2 regions of the Scandinavium lactucae genome follow, and region 2 is predicted to be linked to the other one. Evidence: predicted binding sites of a transcription regulator. Region 2 holds the regulator's gene; the other holds the start of a gene.
What was found. The regulator LexA, encoded in region 2, represses DNA repair genes until DNA is damaged. The targets are predictions, from matches to a motif close to TNCTGTATGTACATACAGNA.

Region 1: the regulator LexA is predicted to act here: its motif matches at 885-904, upstream of rmuC (DNA recombination protein RmuC).

The regions. Positions count from the first base shown of each region.
Region 1 is NZ_JAWXRD010000033.1:68,371-83,121, forward strand. Features, by position in the region: gene udp (uridine phosphorylase) at 47-808, shown strand; gene rmuC (DNA recombination protein RmuC) at 965-2,416, shown strand; gene ubiE (bifunctional demethylmenaquinone methyltransferase/2-methoxy-6-polyprenyl-1,4-benzoquinol methylase UbiE) at 2,483-3,238, shown strand; gene ubiJ (ubiquinone biosynthesis protein UbiJ) at 3,251-3,856, shown strand; gene ubiB (ubiquinone biosynthesis regulatory protein kinase UbiB) at 3,853-5,493, shown strand; gene tatA (Sec-independent protein translocase subunit TatA) at 5,570-5,833, shown strand; gene tatB (Sec-independent protein translocase protein TatB) at 5,837-6,382, shown strand; gene tatC (Sec-independent protein translocase subunit TatC) at 6,385-7,161, shown strand; gene tatD (3'-5' ssDNA/RNA exonuclease TatD) at 7,221-8,003, shown strand; gene rfaH (transcription/translation regulatory transformer protein RfaH) at 8,006-8,494, opposite strand; gene ubiD (4-hydroxy-3-polyprenylbenzoate decarboxylase) at 8,655-10,166, shown strand; gene fre (NAD(P)H-flavin reductase) at 10,163-10,864, shown strand; gene fadA (acetyl-CoA C-acyltransferase FadA) at 11,109-12,272, opposite strand; gene fadB (fatty acid oxidation complex subunit alpha FadB) at 12,282-14,471, opposite strand; gene pepQ (Xaa-Pro dipeptidase) at 14,660-14,751, shown strand, end outside.
Region 2 is NZ_JAWXRD010000036.1:75,655-90,405, forward strand. Features, by position in the region: gene aphA (acid phosphatase AphA) at 1-160, opposite strand, end outside; gene tyrB (aromatic amino acid transaminase) at 229-1,422, opposite strand; gene alr (alanine racemase) at 1,555-2,634, opposite strand; gene dnaB (replicative DNA helicase) at 2,651-4,066, opposite strand; gene SIK69_RS15835 (quinone oxidoreductase) at 4,151-5,134, shown strand; gene pspG (envelope stress response protein PspG) at 5,303-5,533, opposite strand; gene dusA (tRNA dihydrouridine(20/20a) synthase DusA) at 5,679-6,677, opposite strand; gene SIK69_RS15850 (conjugal transfer protein TraF) at 6,777-8,087, opposite strand; gene SIK69_RS15855 (cupin domain-containing protein) at 8,264-8,752, opposite strand; gene zur (zinc uptake transcriptional repressor Zur) at 8,865-9,386, shown strand; gene SIK69_RS15865 (CsbD family protein) at 9,464-9,673, opposite strand; gene dinF (MATE family efflux transporter DinF) at 9,822-11,141, opposite strand; gene lexA (transcriptional repressor LexA) at 11,237-11,845, opposite strand; gene SIK69_RS15880 (diacylglycerol kinase) at 11,955-12,323, opposite strand; gene plsB (glycerol-3-phosphate 1-O-acyltransferase PlsB) at 12,452-14,751, shown strand, end outside.

The DNA of each region.
Region 1 (14,751 bases), on a different contig from region 2:
ACGTTTTTGCTTCTGCTGACAACTCGACCCAGAGAGGAGTTTTTATATGTCTAAGTCTGATGTTTTTCATCTCGGCCTCACCAAGAACGATTTACAAGGGGCAACGCTCGCTATCGTCCCGGGCGATCCGGAGCGTGTGGAAAAGATCGCCGCGCTGATGGACAAGCCGGTTAAGCTGGCATCGCATCGTGAATTCACCTCCTGGCGTGCAGAGCTGGACGGTAAAGCGGTTATCGTGTGTTCCACCGGTATCGGCGGTCCGTCCACCTCGATTGCAGTAGAAGAGCTGGCCCAGCTGGGCATCCGTACTTTCCTGCGCGTGGGCACCACCGGTGCTATCCAGCCGAACATTAACGTCGGCGACGTGCTGGTCACCACCGCCTCCGTACGTCTGGACGGTGCCAGCCTGCATTTCGCCCCGATGGAATACCCGGCGGTCGCTGATTTCGCCTGTACCACCGCGTTGGTTGAAGCGGCAAAATCCGTCGGCGCGACCACTCACATCGGTGTGACCGCGTCTTCCGACACCTTCTACCCAGGCCAGGAACGTTACGACACCTTCTCCGGTCGCGTGGTGAACCGCTACAAAGGCTCGATGGAAGAGTGGCAGTCGATGGGCGTGATGAACTATGAAATGGAATCCGCCACCCTGCTGACCATGTGTTCCAGCCAGGGCCTGCGCGCGGGCATGGTTGCGGGCGTTATCGTTAACCGCACTCAGCAAGAAATTCCGAACGCGGAAACCATGAAGAAAACCGAAAGCCACGCGGTGAAAATCGTGGTCGAAGCGGCACGTCGCCTGCTGTAATTCCTCTGCTTTATGAAAAGGCCGACGTGTTCGGCCTTTTCTTTTTTGCGTGCATCCTCGCAGGAAAACCCTTTTAAACTGGACATTTATACAGCACAATTCACAATTCTACGTTGTGTCGGTATTGTGCCGATAAGTTGTTGAGCAGGGGGAGCCGTGGATATTTCAATCATCATCAGCGCAGTGGCTGCACTGATTGTCGGGGCCGCATTTGGCTGGCTGGCAAGCAAATCACATGCCGACCGGCTTCGGGCTGATTTCATCGAAGAGCGGCACGATCTCGATATTGAACTGGCGGCGGCGAAACAACAGCTGGCGCAAAATGCCCACTGGCGCGATGAATGCGAACTGCTGAATAACGAACTGCGTAACCTGCGGGAGATTAACACCTCGCTGGAAGCCGATCTGCGTGAAGTAACTACCCGCCTCGAATCGACCCAATTGCACGCCGAAGACAAAATTCGCCAGATGGTGAACAGCGAACAACGCCTGAGCGAGCAGTTTGAAAACCTCGCCAATCGTATTTTTGAGCACAGTAATCGCCGGGTTGATGAACAGAATCGCCAGAGCCTACACGGATTGCTCTCGCCGCTGCGCGAACAGCTCGACGGCTTCCGTCGCCAGGTGCAGGACAGCTTCGGCAAAGAGGCGCAGGAACGTCACACCCTGGCTCATGAAATTCGTAATCTTCAGCAGCTTAATGCGCAAATGGCCCAGGAAGCGGTCAACCTGACCAAAGCGCTGAAGGGCGATAACAAAACCCAGGGCAACTGGGGGGAAGTGGTCCTGACGCGCGTTCTGGAGGCATCTGGCCTGCGGGAAGGCCACGAATACCAGACTCAGGTCAGTATCGAAACCGATACCCGTGCCCGAATGCAGCCTGATGTGATCGTGCGTTTGCCGCAGGGCAAAGACGTGGTGATCGACGCCAAAATGACGCTTATCGCCTACGAGCGATTCTTTAATGCAGAAGAAGATTACGTGCGTGAAGCCGCGCTGCAGGAACATATCGCCTCGGTACGCAACCATATTCGTCTGCTGGGCCGTAAAGATTATCAGCAGCTACCGGGCCTGCGCTCGCTGGACTATGTGCTGATGTTTATCCCGGTGGAGCCTGCGTTCCTGTTGGCGATTGATCGACAGCCAGACCTGATTACCGAAGCGCTCCGAAACAACATCATGCTGGTCAGCCCAACCACGCTGCTGGTGGCGCTGCGCACCATTGCGAACCTTTGGCGCTATGAGCATCAGAGCCGTAATGCCCAGCAGATTGCCGATCGCGCCAGCCGCCTGTACGACAAAATGCGGCTGTTTGTCGATGATATGTCGGCGATCGGGCAGGGGTTGGATAAAGCTCAGGATAACTATCGTCAGGCCATGAAAAAACTCGCCTCCGGGCGCGGAAACCTGCTGGCGCAGGCAGAATCCTTCCGGGGGTTAGGCGTTGAAGTGAAACGTGAAATTAATCCTGACTTGGCCGAACAGGCGACGGCGCAGGAAGAGGCGTTTGACCCCGACAACAGCGCATTCAATGACGATGCGGCACGCTTGTCGGCCTCTGATGAACCGTCTGAAACTGAGGCGCATCGCGTTTCCCGGCACGGTTGAAACGTAGGGGAAATGCGCCCAATCTGTTACACTCCAGGTACATTTTCTTGATAGGCAGACATTGAGATGGTTGAGGATTCACAAGAAACGACGCACTTTGGCTTCCAGACAGTAGCCAAATCGCAGAAAGAGGACATGGTGGCGCATGTATTCCATTCTGTTGCCGCTAAGTATGATGTTATGAACGACCTGATGTCGTTCGGGATCCATCGCTTGTGGAAGCGCTTTACCATTGACTGCAGCGGCGTCCGCCGTGGGCAAAAAGTGCTGGATTTAGCAGGCGGTACTGGCGACCTGACGGCGAAATTCTCTCGTCTGGTGGGCGAAACCGGTAGCGTCGTGCTGGCTGATATCAACGAATCGATGCTCAAAATGGGCCGCGAAAAGCTGCGCAATATCGGCGTGATTGGCAATGTGGAATACGTGCAGGCCAACGCGGAAGCGCTGCCGTTCCCGGACAACACGTTTGACTGCATCACCATTTCCTTTGGCCTGCGTAACGTTACCGACAAAGAAAAAGCGCTGCGTTCTATGTATCGCGTGCTGAAACCGGGCGGACGTTTGCTGGTGCTGGAGTTCTCCAAACCCATCCTCGATCCATTAAGCAAAGCCTATGACGCCTACTCATTCCATGTGCTGCCGCGTGTGGGGGAATTAGTGGCGAAAGACGGCGAAAGCTATCGCTATCTGGCGGAATCCATCCGTATGCATCCCGATCAGGACACCCTGAAAGCGATGATGCAGGATGCCGGTTTCGACAATGTGGATTACTACAACCTGACGGCCGGTATCGTCGCGTTGCACCGCGGGTATAAGTTCTGACAGGAGTTTGCCATGCCTTTTCAACCTATGGTCACTGCGGGCATTGAAGGTGTGCTTAACACCTTTTTGTGGCGCGAACGTGCGCTCAAACCTGCCCGTCAGCGTCTGCTGGGCAAGGTGCTGCGCGTTGAGCTAAAAGAGTTCACGGCCCCGTTGGTGCTGGTTTTCAGCGAGCAGCAGATTGATGTCCTGAGCGCGTGGGAAGGCGAGGCGGATTGCACCGTCAGTACCCGCATCGGCGTGTTGCCGCAGCTTCGTAACCGCCAGCAGTTGACGTCCCTGATCCGTTCGGGTGACCTCGAAGTGCAGGGCTGCCTTCAGGTGGTGCAAAATTTTGTCGCGCTGGCGGATCTGGCGGAGTTCGATCCTGCCGAACTGCTGGCCCCCTATACCGGCGATATCGTTGCTGAAGGCGTGAGTAAAGTGCTGCGCGGCGGGGCGAACTTCCTGCAGCGCGGTGTGCAACGTCAGCAGCGCTATGTGGCAGAAGTCATTACCGAAGAGTGGCGCATGGCACCGGGTTCGCTGGAAGTGGCCTGGTTTGCCGAAGAGAGCGCTGCCGTTGTGCGCGCCGTTGAAGCCTTAACCAAACGGCTGGAAAAACTGGAGGGGAAATGACGCCAGGAGAAATTCGGCGCCTGTATTTTATCATCCGCACCTTTTTGAGTTACGGGCTTGATGAGCTCATTCCCAAAATGCGTATCACGCTGCCGCTTCGACTCTGGCGGCGGATGTTGTTCTGGATGCCCAACCGCCACAAAGATTTACCGTTAGGCGATCGCCTGCGCCTTGCCTTGCAGGAACTCGGCCCGGTCTGGATCAAATTTGGCCAGATGCTATCAACCCGCCGTGACCTTTTCCCCCCTCAAATCGCCGATCAGCTGGCCATGCTGCAAGACCGCGTTGCCCCTTTTGACGGTAAGCTCGCGAAGCGTCAAATCGAAAAATCGATGGGTGATATTCCCGTTGAGAGCTGGTTCGATGAGTTTGACATTCAGCCGCTGGCCTCGGCGTCTATTGCTCAGGTGCACACCGCCCGTCTGAAAGAGAATGGCAAAGAGGTGGTCATCAAGGTGATTCGCCCGGATATCCTGCCGGTCATTAAAGCAGACATGAAGCTGATTTACCGTCTTGCGCGCTGGGTGCCCCGGTTGCTGCCCGACGGTCGCCGTCTGCGTCCGCAGGAAGTGGTAAAAGAGTATGAGAAAACGCTGCTTGATGAGCTGAATTTGCTGCGTGAAGCGGCCAACGCCATTCAGCTGCGCCGCAACTTTGAAGACAGCCCGATGCTCTATGTGCCGGAAGTCTATTCTGACTATTGTCGCGAAGACATGCTGGTAATGGAGCGTATTTACGGCATTCCGGTGTCGGATGTGGAGACCCTGGAAAAACAGAATACCAACATGAAACTGCTGGCCGAGCGCGGCGTGCAGGTGTTCTTCACGCAGGTGTTCCGCGACAGCTTCTTCCATGCAGATATGCATCCGGGCAATATCTTCGTCAGCTACGAGCATCCGGAGGATCCGCAGTATATCGGCATCGACTGTGGCATTGTGGGCTCGCTGAACAAGGAAGATAAGCGCTATTTGGCGGAAAACTTTATCGCTTTCTTTAACCGCGATTACCGCAAAGTGGCTGAACTGCATGTGGATTCCGGCTGGGTGCCGCCCGATACCAACGTGGAAGAGTTTGAATTTGCTATCCGCACAGTCTGCGAGCCCATCTTCGAGAAGCCGCTGGCAGAAATCTCGTTTGGTCACGTGCTGTTGAATCTGTTTAACACCGCGCGCCGCTTTAATATGGAAGTGCAGCCGCAACTGGTTTTACTTCAGAAAACATTACTTTACGTTGAGGGGGTAGGCCGCCAGCTCTATCCTCAGTTAGACTTATGGAAGACAGCGAAACCTTTCCTCGAGTCATGGCTCAAAGATCAGGTAGGCATTCCGGCGCTGATTCGGGCGTTTAAAGAAAAAGCGCCGTTCTGGATCGAAAAAATGCCGGAAATGCCGGAACTCATTTATGACAGTTTGCGCCAGGGCAAAAGTCTTCAGCGAAGCATTGATAAAATCGCTCGCGAGATGGGAACCAACCATGTCCGACAAGGGCAATCCCGCTACCTGTTTGGCGTGGGTGCCGTGTTGATGTTGAGTGGAACCTTGCTATTGATAACCCGCCCAGATTTGGGGCTGCACCCGGTAGGTTTGATGGGGGCAGGGGTTGTTGCCTGGTTGATTGGCTGGTTTAAAGGCCGCTGATTTTTGCATCATTCAGACGAAGGCGTGTAATCTACACGTCAGTGGATCCATTATCATCTGACACAGAGGAACATGTATGGGTGGTATCAGTATTTGGCAGTTGTTGATTATCGTCGTTATCGTGGTTCTGCTTTTTGGGACGAAAAAGCTGAGCTCACTGGGATCTGACCTGGGCGCGTCTATCAAGGGCTTTAAAAAAGCCATGGGTGATGAAGACGACAAACAGGAAAAGAAAGAGCCTTCCGCTGATGACGCTGATTTCCCTGCGAAATCGCTGTCTGAAAAGCCGGGTGATTCCAGCAAAGACGATGCAAAACGCCACGATAAAGAGCAGGTGTAATTCGTGTTCGACATTGGTTTCAGTGAACTGATCCTGGTTTTCGTTATTGGCCTGATTGTCCTCGGGCCAAAACGGCTGCCGGTGGCAGTGAAAACGGTGGCTGGCTGGGTGCGGGCGATCCGCTCGCTGGCGACCACCGTACAAAACGAACTGGCACAGGAGCTGAAACTCCAGGAGTTTCAGGACAGCCTGAAGAAGGTGGAAAAGGCGAGTCTCGGCAACCTTTCGCCGGAGCTGAAGGAGTCGATGGACGAGCTGCGTGAAGCGGCGGAATCCATGAAACGCTCCTATACCCAGGCCGATCCTGAGCGCGCCAGCGATGAAGCCAACACCATCCATAACCCGGTGGTGAAGGGCAGTGAAGCGCAGCGCGAGGGCGTGACGCCGGTGACGCCTGAGCATCACGCCAGTGCGGAAGCCCAGGCACCCGACGTGACGGAAGAACCCGTTGAGCACGTCCCGGAAACCGACGTTTCTACAGCGAAAGTTACCGCGCCAGCTGCCGCACCGGCTTCCTCCCCTTCCCCTGCAAACAGCGATAAACCGTAATCATGGGCGTAGAAGAGACTCAACCGCTGATCTCGCATTTGATTGAGCTGCGTAAGCGCCTTATCAACTGCATTATCGCGGTATTCGCAATTTTTCTGGCGTTGGTGTATTTCGCCAATGACATCTATCAGCTGGTGTCCGCGCCACTGATCAACCAGATGCCCGTCGGGGCAACGATGATCGCCACCGATGTGGCATCGCCGTTCTTCACGCCGATCAAGCTGACCTTTATGGTCTCGGTGATCCTCTCGGCACCGGTAATTCTCTACCAGGTCTGGGCGTTCATTGCCCCGGCGCTGTATAAACATGAGCGTCGGCTGGTGGTGCCACTGCTGGTATCCAGTACGTTGCTGTTCTATATCGGCATGGCTTTTGCGTACTTCGTGGTGTTCCCGTTAGCGTTTGGCTTCCTGACCCATACCGCGCCGATTGGCGTGCAGGTGTCGACGGATATCCGCAGTTATCTCGATTTCGTGATGGCGCTGTTTATGGCCTTCGGCGTGTCGTTTGAAGTACCGGTCGCCATCGTGCTGTTGTGCTGGGTAGGTGTGACAACGCCAGATGACCTGCGTAAGAAACGCCCGTACGTTCTGGTGGGGGCGTTCGTTGTCGGGATGCTATTAACCCCGCCGGATGTGTTCTCGCAAACGCTGCTCGCCATTCCAATGTATTGCCTGTTTGAAGTCGGGGTGTTCTTCGCCCGATTCTATACCGGCAAACGGTTGTCGCGAGATGAAGACGCCGCAGCGGAAGAAGAAGCCGCCGGGAAAGAAGAATAATTAGCCGTTGAAAAGAATAAACAGCCGCCCGAAAGGGCGGTTGTCGTATGGGAGGCAGCATGTTTGATATTGGCGTTAATCTGACCAGTTCTCAGTTTTCCCGCGATCGTGATGAGGTCGTGGAACGCGCGTTTGCTACTGGCCTGAAAGGAATGCTGATAACCGGCACCAATCCGGAAGAGAGCGACGCGGCGCAGCAGCTGACGCAGCGCTATAAAAACTGTTGGTCCACGGCGGGGGTCCATCCTCATGACAGCAGCCGGTGGACACCGGAAGTGGCTGACACACTCCGTCGTCTGGCGCAGATGCCTGGCGTGGTCGCGGTGGGTGAATGTGGGCTCGACTTTAACCGCAATTTCTCGACCCCGCAGGAACAGGAAATCGCCTTTAGCGCACAACTGGCATTGGCCGCTGAATTGAAGATGCCCGTTTTCCTGCACTGTCGCGAGGCGCATGATCGCTTTATCACGCTGTTAACGCCGTGGCTCGATAAGCTGCCGGGTGCCGTATTGCATTGTTTCACCGGCACGCGGGAAGAACTTCAGGCGTGCCTGGCGCATGGGCTGTATATCGGCATTACCGGTTGGGTGTGCGATGAGCGTCGCGGGCTGGAATTGCGCGACTTGCTGCCGTTTATTCCGGCGGAGCGCCTGCTGATCGAGACCGATGCGCCGTGGCTGCTGCCGCGCGATTTGTCACCCAAACCGTCTTCGCGGCGCAATGAACCGGCCCATCTGTCTCACATTCTGCAACGCATTGCGCACTGGCGTGGCGATGACGCACAGGCGCTGTCAGACATGACCGACAGGAATGTGAAAAAGGTGTTTGGGATAGATTTTTGACGTCAGACTTTGCGGAAATCGGTGTTTTTCACGCTCTGTAAAACCTGCTTGTTCAACAAATTCAGCAGCAGCATGGAACGTGCTTCGCCATCGGGTTCGGTGAATATGGCCTGTAACCCTTCGAACGCTCCTTCGGTGATCACCACGTCATCGCCGGCATAGGGCGTGTCCGGATCGGTTATGCCTTCCGGGGTGTGGATAGAGAGCTGGTGAATCACGTCGGACGGCACCATCGCGGGCTGCATGCCAAAGCGGACGAAATGGCTGACGCCGCGAGTGGCGTTGATGGTCGTGGTGTGAATGACCTCCGGGTCAAACTCCACGAACAGATAGTTGGGGAACAGCGGTTCATCCACGGTCGTGCGCTTGCCGCGGATGATTTTTTCCAGCGCAATAGTGGGCATCAGGCAATTCACTGCCTGGCGTTCAAGATGTTCCTGGGCACGCTGAAGTTGCCCACGTTTGCAGTACAGTAAATACCAGGCTTGCATAATGACTCTTTCTCTTAATTCTGATGAAAGCATAACAAAAGCCAGGCGTGATAGCGAAAGGCTTTGTGCCCGGGCAGGGCATCTCTCCTTCACCCTAATTTAACAAAATTACAGCATCCCGCGTCTGAAGGCCGTATAATGAGGCGCTTACGAAGAGGCCATGACTGACCCCATGAAATACCATGATTTGCGCGACTTTCTGACACAACTGGAACAACAGGGCGAGCTGAAACGCATCTCTCTGCCAGTCGACCCCCATCTGGAAATCACCGAGATTGCCGATCGTACCCTGCGTGCGGGTGGCCCTGCGCTGCTGTTTGAAAATCCTAAAGGATTCGACATGCCGGTGTTGTGCAACCTGTTCGGCACGCCGAAGCGCGTGGCTATGGGGATGGGACAGGAAGACGTCAGCGCACTGCGTGACGTGGGGAAACTACTGGCGTTCCTGAAAGAGCCAGAGCCGCCAAAAGGGTTCCGCGATCTGTTCGATAAGCTGCCACAGTTCAAACAAGTGCTGAACATGCCGACCAAACGTCTGCGTGGTGCGCCGTGTCAGCAAAAAGTCACCCAGGGTGATGACGTTGATTTGCACCGTATTCCGATCATGACCTGCTGGCCGGAAGATGCCGCCCCGCTGATCACCTGGGGTTTGACGGTGACGCGCGGGCCACATAAAGAACGGCAGAATCTTGGTATTTATCGTCAGCAGCTGATCGGCAAAAACAAGCTGATTATGCGTTGGCTGTCGCATCGCGGCGGTGCGCTGGATTTCCAGGAGTGGTGTGCGGCGCATCCAGGCGAACGTTTCCCGGTCTCCGTGGCGCTGGGCGCTGATCCGGCCACCATTCTTGCGGCGGTGACACCGGTGCCCGACACCCTTTCGGAATATGCGTTTGCCGGGCTGTTGCGCGGCACCAAAACCGAAGTGGTTAAATGCCTGTCGAACGACCTCGAAGTGCCCGCCAGCGCGGAAATCGTGCTTGAGGGGTATATCGAAGCAGGTGAGATGGCACCGGAAGGGCCGTACGGCGATCACACCGGTTACTACAATGAAGTGGACAGCTTCCCGGTCTTTACCGTCACCCATGTGACCCAGCGTGAAGACGCGATTTACCATTCCACTTATACTGGCCGTCCGCCTGATGAACCGGCGGTGCTGGGCGTGGCGCTGAACGAAGTGTTTGTGCCTATTTTGCAAAAGCAGTTCCCGGAAATTGTCGATTTTTATCTGCCGCCGGAAGGGTGTTCCTATCGCCTCGCCGTGGTGACGATGAAAAAGCAGTACGCCGGTCATGCCAAGCGGGTAATGATGGGCGTATGGTCTTTTCTGCGCCAGTTTATGTACACCAAATTTGTGATTGTCTGTGATGACGACGTGAACGCTCGTGACTGGAACGACGTTATCTGGGCGATTACCACGCGTATGGATCCCGCCCGTGATACGGTGCTGGTCGAAAATACGCCGATAGATTATCTGGACTTCGCCTCGCCGGTTTCCGGTTTAGGTTCGAAAATGGGGCTGGATGCCACGAATAAATGGCCTGGCGAAACCCAACGTGAGTGGGGACGTCCAATCAAGAAAGATCCCGACGTGACGGCGCGAATTGACGCCATTTGGGATGAGCTGGCTATCTTTAATGACGAGAATAGACCCGACAGAGGGAGCGCATGACAACCTTAAGCTGTAAAGTCACTTCGGTAGATGCCATTACCGACACGGTATACCGCGTTCGTTTAGAACCGGAAGCGGCCTTTTCCTTCCGCGCGGGCCAGTATCTGATGGTGGTAATGGACGAACGTGATAAGCGTCCGTTCTCTATGGCGTCCACGCCTGCCGAGCAGAACATTATTGAGCTGCATATCGGCGCGTCAGAGCTGAATCTGTACGCGATGGCGGTGATGGACCGGATTCTCAAAGAGCGTGAGGTTGTGGTTGATATCCCCCACGGCGAGGCATGGCTGCGCGACGATAACGAGCGCCCGCTGGTGCTGATTGCCGGTGGTACAGGCTTCTCGTATGTGCGTTCTATTCTGCTCACCGCGCTGGCGCAGAACCCAAATCGTGATATCGCGATTTACTGGGGCGGGCGTGAAGAGAAGCATCTGTACGATTTATCAGAGCTGGAAGCGCTGTCGGTGAACCATCCGAATCTGCGCGTTGAGCCTGTAGTTGAGCAGCCGGAAGAGGGCTGGCGTGGCCGCTCTGGCACCGTGTTAACGGCAGTATTGCAGGATTACGGCACGCTGGCGGAGCACGACATCTATATTGCTGGACGTTTTGAAATGGCGAAAATTGCCCGGGACCTGTTCTGCAACGAGCGGAATGCCCGTGAAGACCGCCTGTTCGGCGATGCGTTTTCGTTCATTTAAGCAGAAGATTTGCTCGGCGGCACTGCGTTTGCACGGGCCGGCAGGCCGCGCAGCGCTATACCAATAAAAAACCCGCCCCTGACAGGCGGGAAAAACGGCAACTAAATTCTCCCCGTCATCATTCACGTTGCCTCTTTGTTGGCTGCCTTCGGTCACCCCGGTCACATAGTGATCTATGCTCCCGGGGATTCGCTCAGTTGCCGCCGCGATGCAGCGCGAATTATTTAGGGGTTTAATTCTTCGATTAGACGCGTTCAATCACCGTCGCAATACCCTGACCCAGACCGATACACATTGTCGCCAGACCGAACTGGGCGTCTTTGCGTTCCATCAGGTTGATAAGCGTGGTGGTGATACGTGCCCCGGAACAGCCGAGCGGGTGACCGAGGGCGATCGCCCCGCCGTTGAGGTTGATCTTCTCGTCTATCTGCTCCATCAAACCCAGATCTTTAATGCACGGTAGGATCTGCGCGGCAAACGCTTCATTCATCTCAAACAGATCGATATCGCTGGCGGACAGCCCGGCTTTTTTCAACGCCAGTTTTGACGCCGGAACCGGTCCATATCCCATGATTGACGGGTCGCAGCCCACCACCGCCATTGAACGCACGCGAGCACGGATCTTCAGGCCCAGTTCACGGGCCCGGCTTTCGCTCATCACCAGCAGGGCGGCGGCACCGTCGGACAGTGCGGATGACGTTCCCGCCGTAACGGTACCGGTCACGGGATCAAACGCCGGACGCAGGGTAGAAAGCGCTTCGACGGTGGTTTCAGGACGGATCACTTCGTCATAGGTGAACTGCTTCAGCACGCCGTCAGCGTCGTGACCGCCGGTCGGGATGATTTCATTTTTAAACGCACCGGACTGCGTTGCAGCCCAGGCCCGTGCGTGAGAGCGGGCTGCAAAGGCATCCTGCATTTCACGACTGATGCCGTGCAGGCGCGACAGCATTTCGGCGGTCAGGCCCATCATTCCGGCCGCTTTCGCCACATTACGGCTCATGCCCGGATGGAAATCTACGCCGTGGCTCATCGGCACGTGGCCCATGTGCTCCACGCCGCCAACCAGACATGCCTGTGCGTCGCCGGTCATGATCATGCGAGCCGCGTCGTGCAGCGCCTGCATGGAAGAACCACACAGACGGTTGACGGTGACCGCCGGAACGGAGTGCGGGATTTCAGCCAGCAGTGACGCGTTTCGCGCGATGTTGAAGCCTTGCTCAAGAGTCTGCTGCACGCAGCCCCAGTAAATATCGTCCAGCGCCGCAGGATCCAGGGCCGGGTTGCGGGCCAGCAGGCTACGCATCAGATGGGCGGAGAGGTCTTCTGCCCGTACGTTACGGAATGCGCCGCCTTTTGAACGGCCCATCGGGGTACGAATTGCATCGACAATGACAACCTGTTCCATTGTGACTCCTTAAGCCGTTTTCAGCTCACCCACCGGACGGGCAGGTTCAACCGGTGGATAATATGCTTCGTTGTGGCGCGCTTTGTTGCGCAGGCCTTCCGGCACGTCGTACAGCGGGCCGAGATGCTGATACTGCTGCGCCATGTCGAGGTACTTCGCGCTGCCGAGCGTATCCAGCCAACGGAATGCGCCGCCGTGGAACGGAGGGAAACCGAGACCATACACCAGCGCCATGTCCGCTTCCGCTGGGCTTGCGATAATGCCTTCTTCGAGGCAACGCACTACTTCGTTGACCATCGGGATCATCATGCGGGCGATAATGTCTTCGTCGCTGAATTCACGTTTGGCCTGACTGACGTCCGCCAGCAGCGCTTCAACCGCAGGATCTTCCTCTTTCTTCGGCTTGCCCTTGCTGTCTTCTTTATAACGCCAGAAACCGAGGCCATTTTTCTGGCCGTAACGGCTGGCTTCGAACAGAGCATCAATCGCATCGCGGTAATCTTTCTGCATTCGCTGTGGGAAGCCAGCAGCCATGACGGCCTGCGCGTGATGTGCGGTATCAATGCCCACCACGTCCAGCAGGTAGGCCGGGCCCATTGGCCAGCCGAACACTTTCTCCATCACTTTGTCGACTCTGTGGAAGTCGGCCCCGTCGCGTAGCAACTGGCTGAATCCGGCGAAGTAAGGGAACAGTACGCGGTTGACAAAGAAACCTGGGCAGTCATTCACCACGATCGGCGTTTTGCCCATTTTGCTGGCCCATGCGACCACTTTGGCGATGGTGTCTTCTGAGGTTTTCTCCCCGCGAATAACCTCAACCAGCGGCATACGGTGCACCGGGTTAAAGAAGTGCATCCCGCAGAAGTTTTCCGGGCGCTTGAGGACGCTGGCCAGTTCGCCAATCGGTATGGTCGAGGTGTTTGACGCCAGCACCGTGTCCGGGCGCACTTTGTCTTCGGTCTCAGCGAGAACGGCTTTCTTCACTTTCGGGTTTTCTACGACCGCTTCGACGACGACATCGACGCGGTCAAATCCGGCGTAATCAAGTGTGGGATGAATGGTTGAGATGACGCTCGCCAGTTTCATACCGTTGATTTTTCCGCGTTCCAGCTGTTTATTCAGCAGCTTGGCGGCTTCGTTCATGCCGAGAGTCAACGATTTGTCGTTGATATCCTTCATGATAACCGGCACGCCTTTCCAGGCTGACTGGTAAGCAATGCCGCCACCCATGATCCCCGCCCCGAGTACGGCGGCCTGTTTTGGGGTCTCGACATTTTTGGTCAGCTTCTTGGCCTGGCCTTTGACGAACTGGTCATTGAGGAAAATGCCGACCAGCGCGCGGGCTTCATTCGAGTGTGCCAGCGGAACAAAACTTTGATTCTCAAGTACCAGGGCCTGGTCACGGCCTAAGCGGGCCGCGGCTTCAATGGTTTTCACCGCGGTGATCGGGGCCGGATAGTGTTTGCCCGCCGTCTGCATCACCATGCCTTTGGCGATAGTGAAGCTCATGGTGGCTTCAATTTTACTGAGTTTCAGTGGCTCAAGCTTCGGCTGACGTTTGGCTTTCCAGTCCAGATCACCGTTAATTGCCTGACGCAGAACCGCAATCGCACCTTCCCGCAGTTTTTCCGCTTTTACGACGCCATCGACCAGACCGATTTTGAGCGCTTCGTCCGCGCCCACATCTTTGCCTGCGGCGATGATTTCCAGGGCGCTATCAGCGCCGAGCAGGCGCGGCAAACGTACCGAGCCGCCAAAGCCCGGCATGATCCCGAGTTTGGTTTCCGGCAGGCCGATGCGCAGATCCGGCGTCGCCAGACGGTAATCGGTCGCCAGCACGCATTCACAACCGCCGCCCAGCGCGTAGCCATTGACGGCAGAAATCGTCGGCACCGGCAGGTCTTCCAGACGACAGAACACGCTGTTCGCAAAGTGTAGCCATTGGCTTAGCTGCTCCGGTGGCACCTGGAACAGGGAGAGGAATTCGGTGATGTCCGCGCCGACGATAAATGCCGCTTTTTCGGAGCGCAGCAGTAAGCCTTTGAGGTCTGGCTGTTTTTCAAGAACGTCCAGCGCCTGGCCGAGGCTGGCTACGGTTGCGGTATCGAGCTTGTTGACCGAGCCGGGGGCATCGAACACCAGTTCGGCAATGCCATCTTCCAGCCAGTCGAGGTACAGGGTGTCGCCTTTGTAGAGCATGTCAGTCTCCTGAATCCAGTACTATTACTGGTCTTACCAGATGAGACGGAGTGTGGATTTTATGTTAATAAATTGCAAATTACTCTTTAAGAAAATGACGTATGGATCACGCTCGGCAGAAATCACGCAGTGCTAAACCGATGTGCTAAGATGCGGGGAATTAGGGCAAAAACAGAGAAGGGTAAAACATGGATTCACTGGCCACACTCTATAAAAATCATATCGCTACGTTGCAGGAACGCACGCGTGACGTACTGGATCGCTTTAAGCTCGACGCGCT
Region 2 (14,751 bases):
GTGCCACGGAAACCCAATGAATCGGCACCTGTTCGGCGAGCTTCGCGACGTTTGTGCCCATATACAGCGGAGATGGCGACGAGGCATGTGCATCCACCACGGCGCTGTTGATGGTAAACAACAAGCAAATAGCGCTGAGCGCTGATGTGACCTTGCGCATAGGTATCCCTTTAACATCCAATTGTTAATATCTCTCTCCCAGCCGGGAGAGAGAAGGTAAGTGAGCACTTACATTACAGCAGCAAACGCCTGCGCCACGCGTTGAACGTTGCGAGTGTTGAGGCCCGCGACACACATGCGACCACTGGCAATCAGGTACACACCAAACTCTTCACGCAACCGATCGACCTGCTTGGCGCTCAGCCCGGTATAGCTGAACATCCCACGCTGCTTGAGCAGATAGTCAAAATTGCCGTTCGGTATCGCCTGTTTTAGCGCGTTAACCAGTTCCTGACGCATCGCCAGAATACGGGTGCGCATGGCTTCCACTTCCGCCAGCCATGAGGCTTTCAGCGCAGCGTTGTTCAATACGGCCGATACCACCTGCGCACCAAAATTCGGCGGGCTGGAGTAAATGCGACGCACGGTCGCTTTCAGCTGACCGAGCACGCGGCCTGCGGTTTCACTCTCTTCGCAGACGACCGACAGACCGCCCACGCGCTCACCATAGAGCGAGAAAATTTTGGAGAACGAGTTGCTGACCAACACCGGCAGGCCTGCGCCCGCGATGGTGCGGATGGCGTAGGCATCTTCTTCCATGCCCGCGCCAAAGCCCTGATAGGCGATGTCGAGGAAGGGGATCAGATTCCGCGCTTTCAGCACCTCAGTGACCGCATCCCACTGGGCGTTGGTCAGATCTGCACCCGTTGGGTTGTGGCAGCACGGATGCAGCAACACAATGTCTTTTTCAGGCAGGCTATTCAGTTTTTCGAGCAGCGCATCGAAACGCACGCCGTTGGTCTCAGAATCGAACCAAGGGTAAGTGCTTACTTCGAACCCAGCGCCTTCAAATATGGCGATGTGATTTTCCCAGGTGGGATCGCTGACCCACACTTTTGAGTCCGGGAAATAATGTTTGAGGAAATCCGCTCCCACTTTCAGCGCACCGGAACCGCCCAGCGTCTGGATGGTCGCCACGCGGTTTTGCTTCAGCACCGGATGGTCAACGCCAAACAGCAGCGGCGCTACGCCGGTGCGGTAGGTGTTCAGACCTTCCATCGGCAGATACACCGATGCCCCGTGCGGCTGAGCGTTCAGCTGCGCCTCTGCTTCTGCCACGGCCTGCAGCTGCGGGATAATCCCGTCTTCGTTGTAATACAGGCCAATGCTGAGGTTCACTTTGTCGGGGCGAGAGTCTTCTTTAAACCGTTCCATTAAAGAAAGGATGGGGTCGCCTGCATAGGCGTCAACGTTCTGAAACACAGGTGAATTCTCCAGAGTTATGCGGGGCAGGGATAAACACAATAAACTGGATACGGGGGAAGATCGAGCGGATGTTAGGGCGAAACCACTGTTGTCACCCTTTCCGGCCTGAAAAGGGTGACAACGCGGCGATCAGTCGACGTATTTCATCGCTACCCGCGACGTCAGGCGCGTGATAAGTTCGTAAGCACTTACTTTCGTTATTTCAGCAATCCGTTCGACCGGCAGGCCCTCGCCCCACAGTATTACCGGGTCGCCCGCTTTGTCAGCGGCTTGCGGGCCGAGATCGACGCAAATCATGTCCATGGCGACACGACCAACCACCGGCACTTCGCGACCGTTAACCCGCACTGGGGTACCGGATGGCGCAGCCCGCGGGTAACCATCCCCATAGCCCATAGCGACCACGCCGAGACGGGTGTCATGTTCGCTTACCCAGGTGCCGCCGTAGCCTACCGGCTCGCCAGCCTTGTGTTCACGTACCGCGATCAGGCTCGAGGTCAGCGACATCACGGGTTGGAAGCCAAAATCTTCGCCGCACTGTGAGCCTTCCAGCGGTGAGACGCCGTAGAGAATAATGCCCGGGCGCACCCAGTCGAAATGCGACTGGGGCCACAGCAGGATCCCGCCGGACGCGGCGATGGAGCGTTGACCCGGCTTGCCTTCGGTGAAGGTGGTGAAGATATCGAGCTGCTGCTCGGTGGCACCGCAATCAGGCTCGTCCGCCCGGGCAAAGTGGCTCACCACATTCACCGGCTGGCGCACGTTTTTGCACTGACTCAGGCGCTGGTAAAATGCAGTGGCCTCTTCCGGACGCACGCCCAGACGGTGCATCCCCGTGTCTAGTTTCATCCACACCGTTACCGGTTCAGGCAATTCTGCCTGCTCCAGGGCTGCAAGCTGTTCGGGGTTATGCACCGCGGTGTGAAAACCCTGGGCTGATATCAGCGGCAGATCGCTGGCATTGAAAAAACCTTCCAGCAGCAGAACAGGCTGGCGGATGCCACCCTCTCGCAGGCGCAGCGCCTCTTCCAGGCGAGCGACGCCAAAGGCATCGGCGTCAGGGAGCATGCGCGCGGTCTCCAGAAGACCGTGTCCGTAGGCGTTCGCTTTCACGACCGCAACGAGCTTACTGGCCGGGGCCAGTTCACGCAGGCGTTGCAGATTGTGTCGCAGAGCGCGGCGGTTAATGACTACAGTTGCCGCTTGCATTTGAATTCCTTAGATATCACTCATCATCATATTGCGGGCCCGCATAATTATCAAAACGCGACCATTGTCCGTTGAACGTCAGACGTACCGTACCGATCGGGCCGTTACGCTGCTTACCAATAATGATTTCGGCAATGCCTTTCAGATCACTGTTCTCGTGATAAACCTCATCACGGTAGATGAACATGATTAAGTCGGCATCCTGCTCGATGGAGCCGGATTCACGCAGGTCGGAGTTGACCGGGCGCTTGTCGGCACGTTGTTCCAGGGAGCGGTTCAGCTGCGACAGCGCCACCACCGGCACCTGCAACTCTTTGGCTAACGCTTTTAGAGAACGCGAGATTTCGGCGATTTCAAGGGTACGGTTATCCGACAATGACGGCACGCGCATCAGCTGCAGGTAGTCGATCATGATCAGGCCGATGCCACCGTGCTCACGGGCGATACGGCGCGCGCGGGAGCGCACTTCCGTTGGCGTCAGGCCGGAGGAGTCATCGATGTAGATGTTACGTTTTTCCAGCAGAATGCCCATGGTGCCCGAAATGCGCGCCCAGTCTTCATCATCGAGCTGACCGGTACGGATTCGGGTCTGATCGACGCGCGACAGCGAGGCCAGAGAACGCATCATTATCTGTTCTGAGGGCATTTCAAGACTGAAGATAAGTACCGGCTTATCCTGCAACATCGCCGCGTTTTCGACGAGGTTCATCGCAAAGGTGGTTTTACCCATCGACGGACGCGCGGCGACGATAATCAAATCCGACGGCTGCAAACCGGCGGTTTTCTTATTCAGATCGTCATAGCCGGTGTTGACCCCGGTGACGCCGTCATGCGGTTGCTGGAACAACTGTTCGATACGCGCCACGGTGGCGTCGAGCACTTCGGCGATATTTTTCGGGCCTTCGTCTTTGTTGGCCCGACTTTCCGCGATTTTGAATACCCGGGATTCGGCTAAATCCAGCAGGTCTTCACTGGTGCGCCCCTGGGGATCAAATCCCGCTTCGGCGATTTCATTCGCCACGGAGATCATGTCACGCACGACCGCACGTTCACGCACGATATCTGCATAGGCGCTAATGTTCGCCGCACTTGGCGTGTTTTTCGACAATTCTGCCAAATAGGCAAAACCACCGACGCTGTCTAATTGCCCTTCCCGCTCCAGCGATTCCGCGAGCGTAATCAGGTCAATCGGACTGCCCGATTCATGCAATTTCGCCATCTCGGTAAAGATGTGGCGATGCGGACGGGTATAGAAATCTTCAGACACGACGCGTTCTGCCACGTCGTCCCAGCGCTCGTTATCCAGCATCAAACCGCCCAACACCGACTGTTCCGCTTCAATCGAGTGCGGCGGTACTTTCAGCCCGGCGACCATCGGATCGCGCTCACGTGGCTCAGTCTGTTGTTTGTTGAAGGGTTTATTTCCTGCCATAGTGAATGGAGTTACCGGGTTAAAGAGTGGGCCGTAAGATTATCATATCTGATGCCCCCGCTAAACGATATGTACGGAGGAAGCATGGCAACGCGCATTGAATTTCATCAACACGGTGGACCTGACGTACTCAACGCCGTGGAATTTACCCCAGCGGATCCGAAAGAAAACGAGGTCCAGGTGGAGAACAAGGCCATTGGCATTAACTATATCGATATCTATATCCGCAGCGGACTGTATCCACCGCCCGCTTTGCCGAGCGGTCTGGGAACGGAAGGCGCAGGCGTGGTCAGCAAAGTAGGCAGCGGCGTGCAGCACATCAAGGCGGGCGATCGCGTGGTGTATGCGCAATCTGGGCTTGGCGCGTACAGTTCGGTGCATAACGTTCCGGCAGACAAAGTCGCCATTCTGCCTGCCGCCATCTCTTACGAACAGGCCGCCGCCTCGTTCCTCAAAGGGCTAACGGTGTTTTATCTGCTGCGTAAAACCTGGGAAATCAAACCCAACGAACCGTTCCTGTTCCATGCGGCGGCGGGCGGCGTAGGGCTGATTGCCTGCCAGTGGGCTAAAGCGCTCGGGGCGCAGCTGATTGGCACCGTGGGTTCGGCGCAAAAGGCGCAGCGCGCGCTTCAGGCCGGGGCCTGGCAGGTGATTAACTATCGTGAAGAAAATTTGGTCGAACGGGTGAAAGAAATAACCCACGGCAAAAAACTGCGTGTGGTGTATGACTCAGTGGGGAAAGACACCTGGGAAGCCTCGCTGGACTGTCTGCAACGCCGTGGCCTGATGGTCAGCTTTGGTAATTCCTCCGGCGCGGTCACCGGCGTGAATCTCGGGATCCTGAATCAAAAAGGATCCCTGTATGTCACGCGCCCTTCCCTTCAGGGCTACATCACTAACCGGGAAGAGCTGGAAGAGGCCAGCAATGAGCTATTTTCTCTGATCGCCAGCGGGGTGATTAAAGTGGATGTGGCCGACAGCCAGAAATTTGCGTTGCACGATGCGCAGAAGGCGCACGAAACGCTGGAGAGCCGGGCAACAGAAGGTTCAAGCTTGTTGATTCCCTAACGGGGCACTGGCAGAAATAATGAGGGCTTCCCGTGGGAAGCCCTTCTTTTTTTATCGTTCGCTGTATGTAGGGTACAGCGCGATGAATTCATTATCGCGCTAACAATGACAGATTTATGACGCGCTGCCTACGCTGCCCTTCTCAGGTTGTGACGCATCCCGCAATCATTAATAACGGCGACGGTACTGCGGCACTTTCGGCGCTTTGACGGCGCGGATAATCCACACCACGGCGACGGCAAGCAGCAACCACGGCAGCAGTTTGATCATCAGCGCAAACAGGCCGCCGACAAACATCAGTACGGTGGCAACCACAATCGCCGCCAGAATACCCAGCATCGATACCCCGGTGATCAGCAGCATGACAAAGAATCCGATGATAAATAACAGTTCCAGCATGGCTTTTTCCCCTTATGAAATTATCCTCTGCCTTTACTATGACAAATACAAAAATCATGCCAACACGTAATCCATTGATTAAAAATGAAAACGCCCCGCAGCACTGTGCGAGGCGTGGTCAATCAGACTAACTTTTAGCGTAAAATTAACGTTTATTCGCCACCAGTTGCAGCGCCTGTTCTAAAACCTCAATGTCCGCACCGGCCTTATGGGCGTTCTCGCTGAGGTAGCGACGCCACTGGCGCGCGCCCGGAATGCCCTGGAACAGGCCAAGCATGTGCCGCGTAACGTGGCCTAAATAGGTGCCATTACTCAGCTCGCGCTCGATGTATGGGTACATGGCACGCACCACCGCCACCGGATCAGGGTCAACCCCATCAACGCCGTAAATCTCACGATCGACCGAGGCCAGAATACCCGGGTTTTGATACGCCTCGCGGCCCACCATCACGCCATCCATATGCTGCAAATGCTCGTGGGCTTCCGCCAGCGATTTGATGCCGCCGTTAATCGACATTGTCAGATGCGGGAAGTCACGCTTGAGCTGATAGACACGCGGATAATCCAGCGGGGGAATTTCACGGTTTTCTTTCGGGCTCAGGCCGGAAAGCCAGGCTTTACGCGCGTGGATGATAAACATCTCGCATTCGCCATTGCCGGAAACGGTGTTAATAAAATCACAGAGGAATTCGTAGCTGTCCTGGTCATCAATGCCGATCCGGGTTTTGACCGTCACCGGAATGGACACCACGTCGCGCATCGCTTTGACGCAATCGGCCACCAGCTGGGCGTTGCCCATCAGGCAGGCACCGAACATACCGTTCTGTACGCGGTCAGACGGGCAGCCAACGTTGAGATTGATCTCATCGTAACCCCGCTCTTGCGCAAGCTTAGCGCAGTGCGCTAGCGCTGCCGGGTCACTGCCACCGAGCTGCAATGCCAACGGATGTTCTTCCTCGCTGTAGGCCAGGTAGTCGCCTTTGCCGTGAATGATCGCCCCAGTGGTCACCATTTCAGTGTACAACAGCGTGTGGCGAGACAGCTGGCGCAGGAAGTAACGACAATGCCGGTCCGTCCAGTCGAGCATCGGTGCGATGGAGAAGCGGTGAGCAGGATAAGCGGTGGATTGTGTTTCTGGCAGCATGGCGAATTTATGAGCATCCGGTGGAAATGGGGCGCTACTATAGCATAAAGAAAATGCGGAGGCGCATGGCCTCCGCTTCATCCTGTTAACCAACGCGACTCAGAAGGTCAGGCCCAACTGCACGCCCGCGCCCCAGGTTTGATCTTCGCCATACAGCCCGGTTAAATCGACGTGTACGGTGTTCAACGGCGCGAAGCCTACCCCGGCAGTGAAGACATTGCTGTCGTTACCCTTCACATCTGCACGGTAACCGCCCCGCACCGCAAGCCAGCTCAGCGGCGTCACCTCGGCCCCTACGCCGACATACTGTGAGTCGTCCTCGCTCTTGAAGCCTTTGGTTTCCGTCAGGTCACCGTCGGCGCTCAGAGTCACAAAATCGGTATGCCACGCCACGCCAGCCGTCACCAGCGGACGGATCTGATAAGTATCTTTGTAGTTGGTGGTCACCCCGGTGGCCCCGTTGGTGATGCGCACGTCTTTGGTGTCGATATCACGCGACATCAGGTTTTGACCGCTCAGGCCCAGAGTCCAGTTTTCACCGAAATCCGCCGCGATACCGGCATCGACGTTAAAACCGGTGTCGTCAGTGCGGTATTTGTCCTTTTTCCAGTCGTCACTGTGATAGTCATCGATAGAGGTGGTGTAGTTGTAGAGCCAGGTTTGCTGCAGTTTTGGCGTCACACCCAACGACACCGGCACGCCGCCGATATCGAATTGGCGCGCAATCGCTATCCCGTAATCGGAAACAATTGCCCCTTTACCGGACGCCGTTGAGTTGAGGTTGTTGGTGATTTCGTCGCTGCCGTTGATCACCGCATTGGCGGCCTGGGTGGCAGCGAACGCGTCGGAGTTCTGAATGTTCCGCAGGTAGTCGATATCGTTCTGATCGATACTGGAGCTGGCACGCGCGTGGGCATAGGCTTTGGCGACAAAGGCCAGGGATACCGCCGAGGTTGGTACGCTGACGGCGATCCCTGCCCCGGCGGTCGCGCGGGCAGTTTTTCCTTTCAGATCTTCCAACTGTCCGGCCAGATCCCCCGCCGCACTCTGGAATTCGTTTAACGTGCCGCCAGGGTTCAACAGGATATCTTGTGGCGTCAGGTTATCGAGTACCTTTTTGTAGTGGTCGATTTCATCGCTGATATCGTCAATTTGATCGCGAAGATTGTCTTTGTCGGTAATCTGCGCCCCTACAGATGGAATAACGACAGAGACATCATCGTCCGGTTGTGACTTCGCCAGTAACGCGGGGTTAATCAGCACCGCGCTGCCATAATTAGCCGACGCCACCCCGGTTCCCCCCATTGCATCGTTTCTTGCCTCGGACCAGGTATTGGCCGCTCCCGCCTGATTTGCCATAAACAGGGAGACGGCCGCTGACACCACAGAATATTTAATATTTTTTTTCACAGTATGCTCGTTATATGCAGGTGAACGTTTTTCCCCGTTCAGTTATCCGCTGAAAAGGGCCGAACTATTGCTGTGAATAACGATGTAAAAAGCAGCCAATTAGGATGATTTGCCTTAAGGCTCACTGTGTTAAGGTTGAATTGTGTGATGCCCCTCAATATTTATAGAAGAGATTGTTATTTTCGCGAAGGTTTCCCGTCGTGCGGACCAAAAAACTGTGGCGGATGGTCGACCCAGCGATCCTGGCGGGTGGCGGCATATTCCGGATTCAGCGGGTAATAAATACGGTTATGCTTTTTATTGGCCTCTCCGACCACCAATAATTCTACGTCTGCCGCTGTATTGTTGATAAAAGTGTGGCAGATGCCAGTACCCGATGGAAAACCCACGCTGTCACCCGGCTCAAGCTGCCAAAGGTAGCCGTTGATCCACGCCTGAGGGCGACCACTCACCACATAGATAAACTCTTCTTCATCGCTTTCGGCATGGGGATACGAGGTGCGGCGGCCCGGCGGCAGGCGTTCGTGATGAATACCCAGGCGCATCAGCCCGAGCTTACGCGCCAGCGGTGCGCCGATGGAAAACAGCTCGCTGCTGTCGGGATAGGTTGAATTATCGGGTTCTTCCAGCTCGCGCCAGTGTCGAATACAGTCAGGTCTTTTCATTTTGTCCCTCCTGGGTACGTTGGGTCATGTATAGCACACTCGGCAGGTTATCGGCGTTTGAGCCTAAACATGGTAAAGTAGGCGTTTACTTTACACCCGATTCGAGGCACCTATGGACGACTCCACTCCACAAGACATGCTCGTGCAGGCCGAAAGGCTTTGCGCTCAACGTGGCGTGCGACTGACCCCCCAACGCCTTGAAGTGCTCCGCCTGATGACGCTGCAACCGGGCGCAATCAGCGCTTATGATCTGCTGGACCTGCTGAAAGTCAGCGAGCCGCAGGCCAAGCCGCCGACCGTGTATCGGGCGCTGGAATTCTTACTCGAGCAGGGATTTGTGCATAAAGTGGAGTCCACCAATAGCTATGTGATGTGCCATCTGTTCGATAAACCCTCGCATACGTCGGCGATGTTTATCTGCGATCGTTGTGGCGTGGTGAAGGAAGAAGCGGCTGACGGCGTGGAAGACATTATGCATGCATTGGCGGCGCGGATGGGCTTTGCGCTACGTCATAACGTGATTGAAGCCCATGGGCTGTGTTCAGGGTGTGTCGAGGTGGAAGCTTGCCGCACACAGGACTGCTGCGGTCACGATCATACGATCCTCATCAAACGCAAACCGGGTCAGAAATAAGCGCCAGAAAAATATCGGGCGGCCTTTAAGCCGCCCTGAGGGTTGTACATCCGTGTACGCACGGGTAGTGCATTTATTTACCAGCGGTAATCGTTGCGGGTTTCCCAGTCTTTCACTTCGTTCTCGGCCTGATCTTTCTCATAGCCGTAACGTTCCTGGATTTTCCCGACCAGCTGGTCGCGCTTACCTTCAATGACGGTGAAGTCATCATCGGTCAGCTTACCCCATTTCTCTTTCACTTTACCTTTGAGCTGTTTCCAGTTACCGCCGACTTCGTCTTTATTCATGATCCATTCCTCTTAGTTCGGTGGAGAGAGTGAAATAACATCGTCCGTAAAACACTGTTTTCTGCTGGACGTGGTAATCAGTATAGGTAAGGATTTTGCCTGCTGAAGATTATTCAGAATCTTTAACCATCGACTAAAAACGAAGCAGCTACGAAAACCAGGTTCCGTGTTGCCCGTGACGCCGCCAAATCCACGCCAGCGCCAGGCCGCGCAGGGCGAGGAATACCGCCAGCGCCAACCATAATCCGTGATTGCCGAGAACGGGCACAGTGAACAGAGTCAGGGCAAAACCCGCCGCCGCCACCGCCATGCTGTTACGCATCTCCGCCCCACGCGTGGCACCAATAAACATGCCGTCGAGCAGATAACACCACACGCCGATCACCGGCAGAACCACCTGCCAGATAACGTAGCGATCGGCCAGTTCCCGCAGCTCAGTGATGGACGTCAGCATGGCAACAATCTGTTCTCCCGCTAGCGCATAAATTAGCGCGAACGCCAGGGCGACAATGCCGGATTGACGGCACGCCGCTTTCCAGACCTGCAACAGTTGGCTGTCATCACGCGCACCATACGCCTGCCCGGAGTGGGCTTCCACCGCGTAGGCAAAGCCGTCCAGCGCGTAGGCGGTAAAGGTCAACATGGTCATCAGCACCGCGTTGACCGCGACGATGTCACTCCCAAGCCGGGCACCTAATACCGTCAGCGCGCCAAAGCATAGCTGCAGCAGCAGCGAACGCAGCATGATGTCGCGGTTGAGCGCCAACAGGCGGCGAATATTACCGCGCCAGGCATCTTTCATTAGCGCCCACGAAATGCCGCGCAGGTGTAACACCCGACGCACCATCAGCAGGCCGATGAAAAAAGTCACGTATTCGGCGCAGACCGTGGCCAGCGCGGCTCCCTGCACGTTCATGTGCAGGCCCATCACCAGCCATAAATCGAGCGCGATGTTCAGCACATTGCCGACCACCAGCAAAATTACCGGGGCCCGCGCATATTGAACCCCAAGCAGCCAGCCCAGCAGCACCAGGTTAGCCAGCGATGCAGGCGCGCTCAGCCAGCGAATCTCGAGGAAGCGGCGGGCCTGTTCGAGTACCGCCTCGCTGCCGCCAACAATATGCAGCGCCAGGTCAATCAACGGGGTGCGCAGCAGCACGATGGCTGCTCCAGCGCCAATCGCCAGAAGCAACGGCTGCACCAGCGCTCTGGCGAGGCGAACGGGGTCTTTTGCGCCGAAGGCTTGCGCGGTCAGGCCGGTAGTGCTCATCCGCAGGAACAGCAGCAGCATAAACAGGAAGCTGGTCGCCATTGAGCCGACCGCTACGCCGCCGAGATACACCGGGCTATCGAGATGGCCGATAACCGCCGTGTCCACCAGGCCAAGCAGTGGCACGGTGATGTTGGAGAAAATCATGGGTAGCGCAAGACGCCACAATGCCTTGTCCGCAGCGCTGAAGAGCGACATGAGAAAACCTGTACGAGTGAATGAGGTAAAAAAGATAACAAAATGGCACCAGAACGGTGCCACTGAAAATACTTAATTCCGGCCTGACGAGACGGTTACTGCCATTCGCCATTGCGGATAACGCCAACCGCCAGCCCTTCGATGGAGAAGTTCTGCTGGCGCAGATCGACCACAATCGGGGAAAACTCGCTGTTTTCCGGCAGCAGTTCAACGGTGCTGCCCTGCTTTTTCAGGCGTTTCACGGTCACTTCGTCATCAATACGGGCGACAACCACCTGGCCGTTACGCACGTCCTGGGTTTTATGCACCGCCAGCAGATCGCCGTCAAGAATACCGATATCACGCATCGACATACCGCTGACGCGCAGCAGGAAATCGGCGCTCGGCTTAAACATCGCCGGATCGACCTGGTAATGTGCTTCGATATGTTGCTGTGCCAGCAGGGGTTCACCCGCTGCGACGCGGCCAATCAGCGGAATGCCTGATTCTTCTTCAATCAGCAGACGAATACCGCGGGATGCGCCGGAAACAATCTCGATGACGCCTTTACGTGCCAGCGCTTTCAGATGCTCTTCAGCCGCGTTCGGGGAACGGAACCCCAAGCGCTGCGCGATTTCCGCACGCGTTGGCGGCATGCCGGTTTGGCTGATGTGATCCCGAATAAGATCGAACACCTCTTGCTGCCTGGTCGTTAACGCTTTCATTCCGCCCCCTGGGTGTATATACAGTTATGCTGTGAGTATATACAGCTAATGGCGATTTTGGAACCGCAAAACGCACAAAAAACCAGACGTTTGCGTAATTATGCGAGCGTTAGCGAAAATGCGTCCACAGCAGCGACACCCAGGTGAAGACAGCGACCATAATCGACAGCAGCACCGCGGCGGAGCCCATGTCTTTCGCTCGCCCGGACAGCTCGTGACGTTCTGTGCCGATGCGATCGACCACGGCTTCGATCGCGCTGTTGAGAATTTCCACTATCATCACCAACAGGACCGAGCCAATCAGTAGCACCCGAGTGATCGCATCCACGTCTAACCAACAGGCGATGATGACGGCGATAATGGCGGCGGTTCCCTCCTGGCGAAAGGCCGCTTCGTTTTGCCATGCGGCGCGGAAACCCTTCCAGGAATAGCCTGCCGCTTTGAAGATTCGGGTGAACCCGGTGGTATCATTTGCCATCAAAAGAACCTTTTGCATTATTAGCGTCAATGTCGGTGTGCGCCGCGCGTGGTAGAACAGATATTCTGTGTACTTTCTGTTATCCTTGCGGCGCATTTGCATGATTAACCAGAGGCTTTACATCGTTTATGTCTGGCTGGCCACGAATTTACTATAAATTACTGAATTTACCATTAAGCGTGCTGGTAAAAAGCAAGTCTATCCCGGCAAATCCTGCCGAGGAACTGGGACTCGATACCTCACGCCCAATTATGTATGTTCTGCCGTATAACTCGAAAGCAGACCTGCTGACGTTACGCGCCCAATGTCTGGCGCATGACCTCCCGGATCCGCTGGAACCGCTGGAGATCGACGGCACCGTGCTGCCGCGCTACGTGTTCATTCACGGCGGGCCGCGCGCGTTTACGTATTACACGCCGAAAGAAGAGTCTATCAAGCTCTTCCATCATTATCTGGATTTGCATCGCAGCAATCCAGAACTCGATGTGCAAATGGTTCCAGTGTCGGTGATGTTTGGTCGCTCACCGGGCCGTGAAAAAGGCGAAGCCAATCCGCCTCTGCGCATGATGAACGGCTTCCAGAAATTCTTCGCCGTGACCTGGCTTGGTCGCGACAGCTTCGTGCGTTTCTCGCCGTCCGTGTCGCTGCGCCGCATGGCCACCGAGCACGGCACCGATAAAATTATCGCTCAGAAGCTGGCCCGCGTGGCGCGTACCCATTTTGCCCGTCAGCGTCTGGCTGCCGTCGGCCCGCGTCTGCCTGCCCGTCAGGACTTGTTCAATAAGCTGCTGGCATCCAAAGCGATTGCCCGTGCGGTAGAAGACGAAGCGCGCAGCAAGAAAATCTCCCATGAAAAAGCACAGCAGAACGCCATTGCGCTGATGGAAGAGATTGCCGCCAACTTCTCTTACGAGATGATTCGTCTCACCGACCGCGTACTCGGCTTCACCTGGAACCGTTTGTACCAGGGGATCAACGTCAATAACGCCGAGCGCGTGCGTCAGCTGGCGCACGACGGCCATGAGATTGTCTATGTGCCCTGCCACCGCAGCCACATGGACTATATGCTGCTCTCTTACGTGCTTTATCACCAGGGGCTGGTGCCGCCGCATATCGCCGCAGGCATCAACCTGAATTTCTGGCCCGCGGGCCCGATTTTCCGCCGCCTGGGCGCGTTCTTTATTCGTCGTACCTTCAAAGGTAACAAGCTGTATTCCACCGTATTCCGCGAATACTTAGGCGAGCTGTTCAGCCGCGGCTATTCCGTTGAATACTTCGTGGAAGGCGGGCGTTCCCGTACCGGTCGTCTGCTGGATCCGAAAACCGGCACCTTGTCGATGACCATTCAGGCGATGCTGCGTGGCGGCACCCGTCCAATCACTCTCGTGCCTATTTACATCGGCTACGAGCACGTGATGGAAGTGGGCACCTACGCCAAAGAGCTGCGTGGGGCGACCAAAGAGAAAGAGAGTCTGCCGCAGATGCTGCGCGGCCTGAGCAAACTGCGTAATCTCGGTCAGGGCTACGTCAACTTTGGCGAACCGATGCCGCTGATGACCTATCTCAACCAGCACGTGCCGGAGTGGCGGGAGTCCATCGACCCGATTGAATCCATTCGTCCGGCCTGGCTGACGCCAACGGTGAACAACATCGCCGAAGACCTGATGGTGCGCATTAACAACGCCGGGGCGGCCAACGCCATGAACCTGTGTGTGACCGCGCTGCTGGCCTCGCGTCAGCGCTCGCTGACCCGCGAGCAGTTAACCGAGCAGCTCGAATGCTATCTACAGCTGATGCGCAACGTGCCGTACTCCTCGGATTCCACCGTACCGTCTGCCACCGCCAGCGAGCTTATCGATCATGCGTTGCAGATGAACAAGTTCGAAGTCGAGAAAGACACCATCGGCGATATCATCATCCTGCCGCGCGAGCAGGCGGTGTTGATGACCTACTATCGCAACAACATTACCCACATGCTGATGATCCCGTCGCTGCTGGCCGCGATTGTGACCCAGCATCGCAAAATCTCCCGCGCGGAGATGGTGCGACATGTGGAAGTGCTGTACCCGATGCTGAAAGCCGAGCTGTTCCTGCGCTGGGAAAAAGACGAGCTGGCGGGCGTTATCGACCTGCTGCTGGCCGAAATGCAGCGTCAGGCGCTGATCACGGTTGAGAATGACGACGTTAGCGTCAACCCGTCGCACTCCCGTACCCTGCAACTGCTGGCTGCTGGAGCCCGTGAAACGCTGCAACGCTACGCCATTACCTTCTGGCTGCTGAGTGCGAATCCGTCCATCAACCGCAGTACGCTGGAGAAAGAGAGCCGCACCGTGGCACAACGTCTGTCAGTGCTGCATGGCATCAACGCGCCGGAGTTCTTCGATAAAGCGGTGTTCAGTACCCTGGTGCTGACCCTGCGTGACGAAGG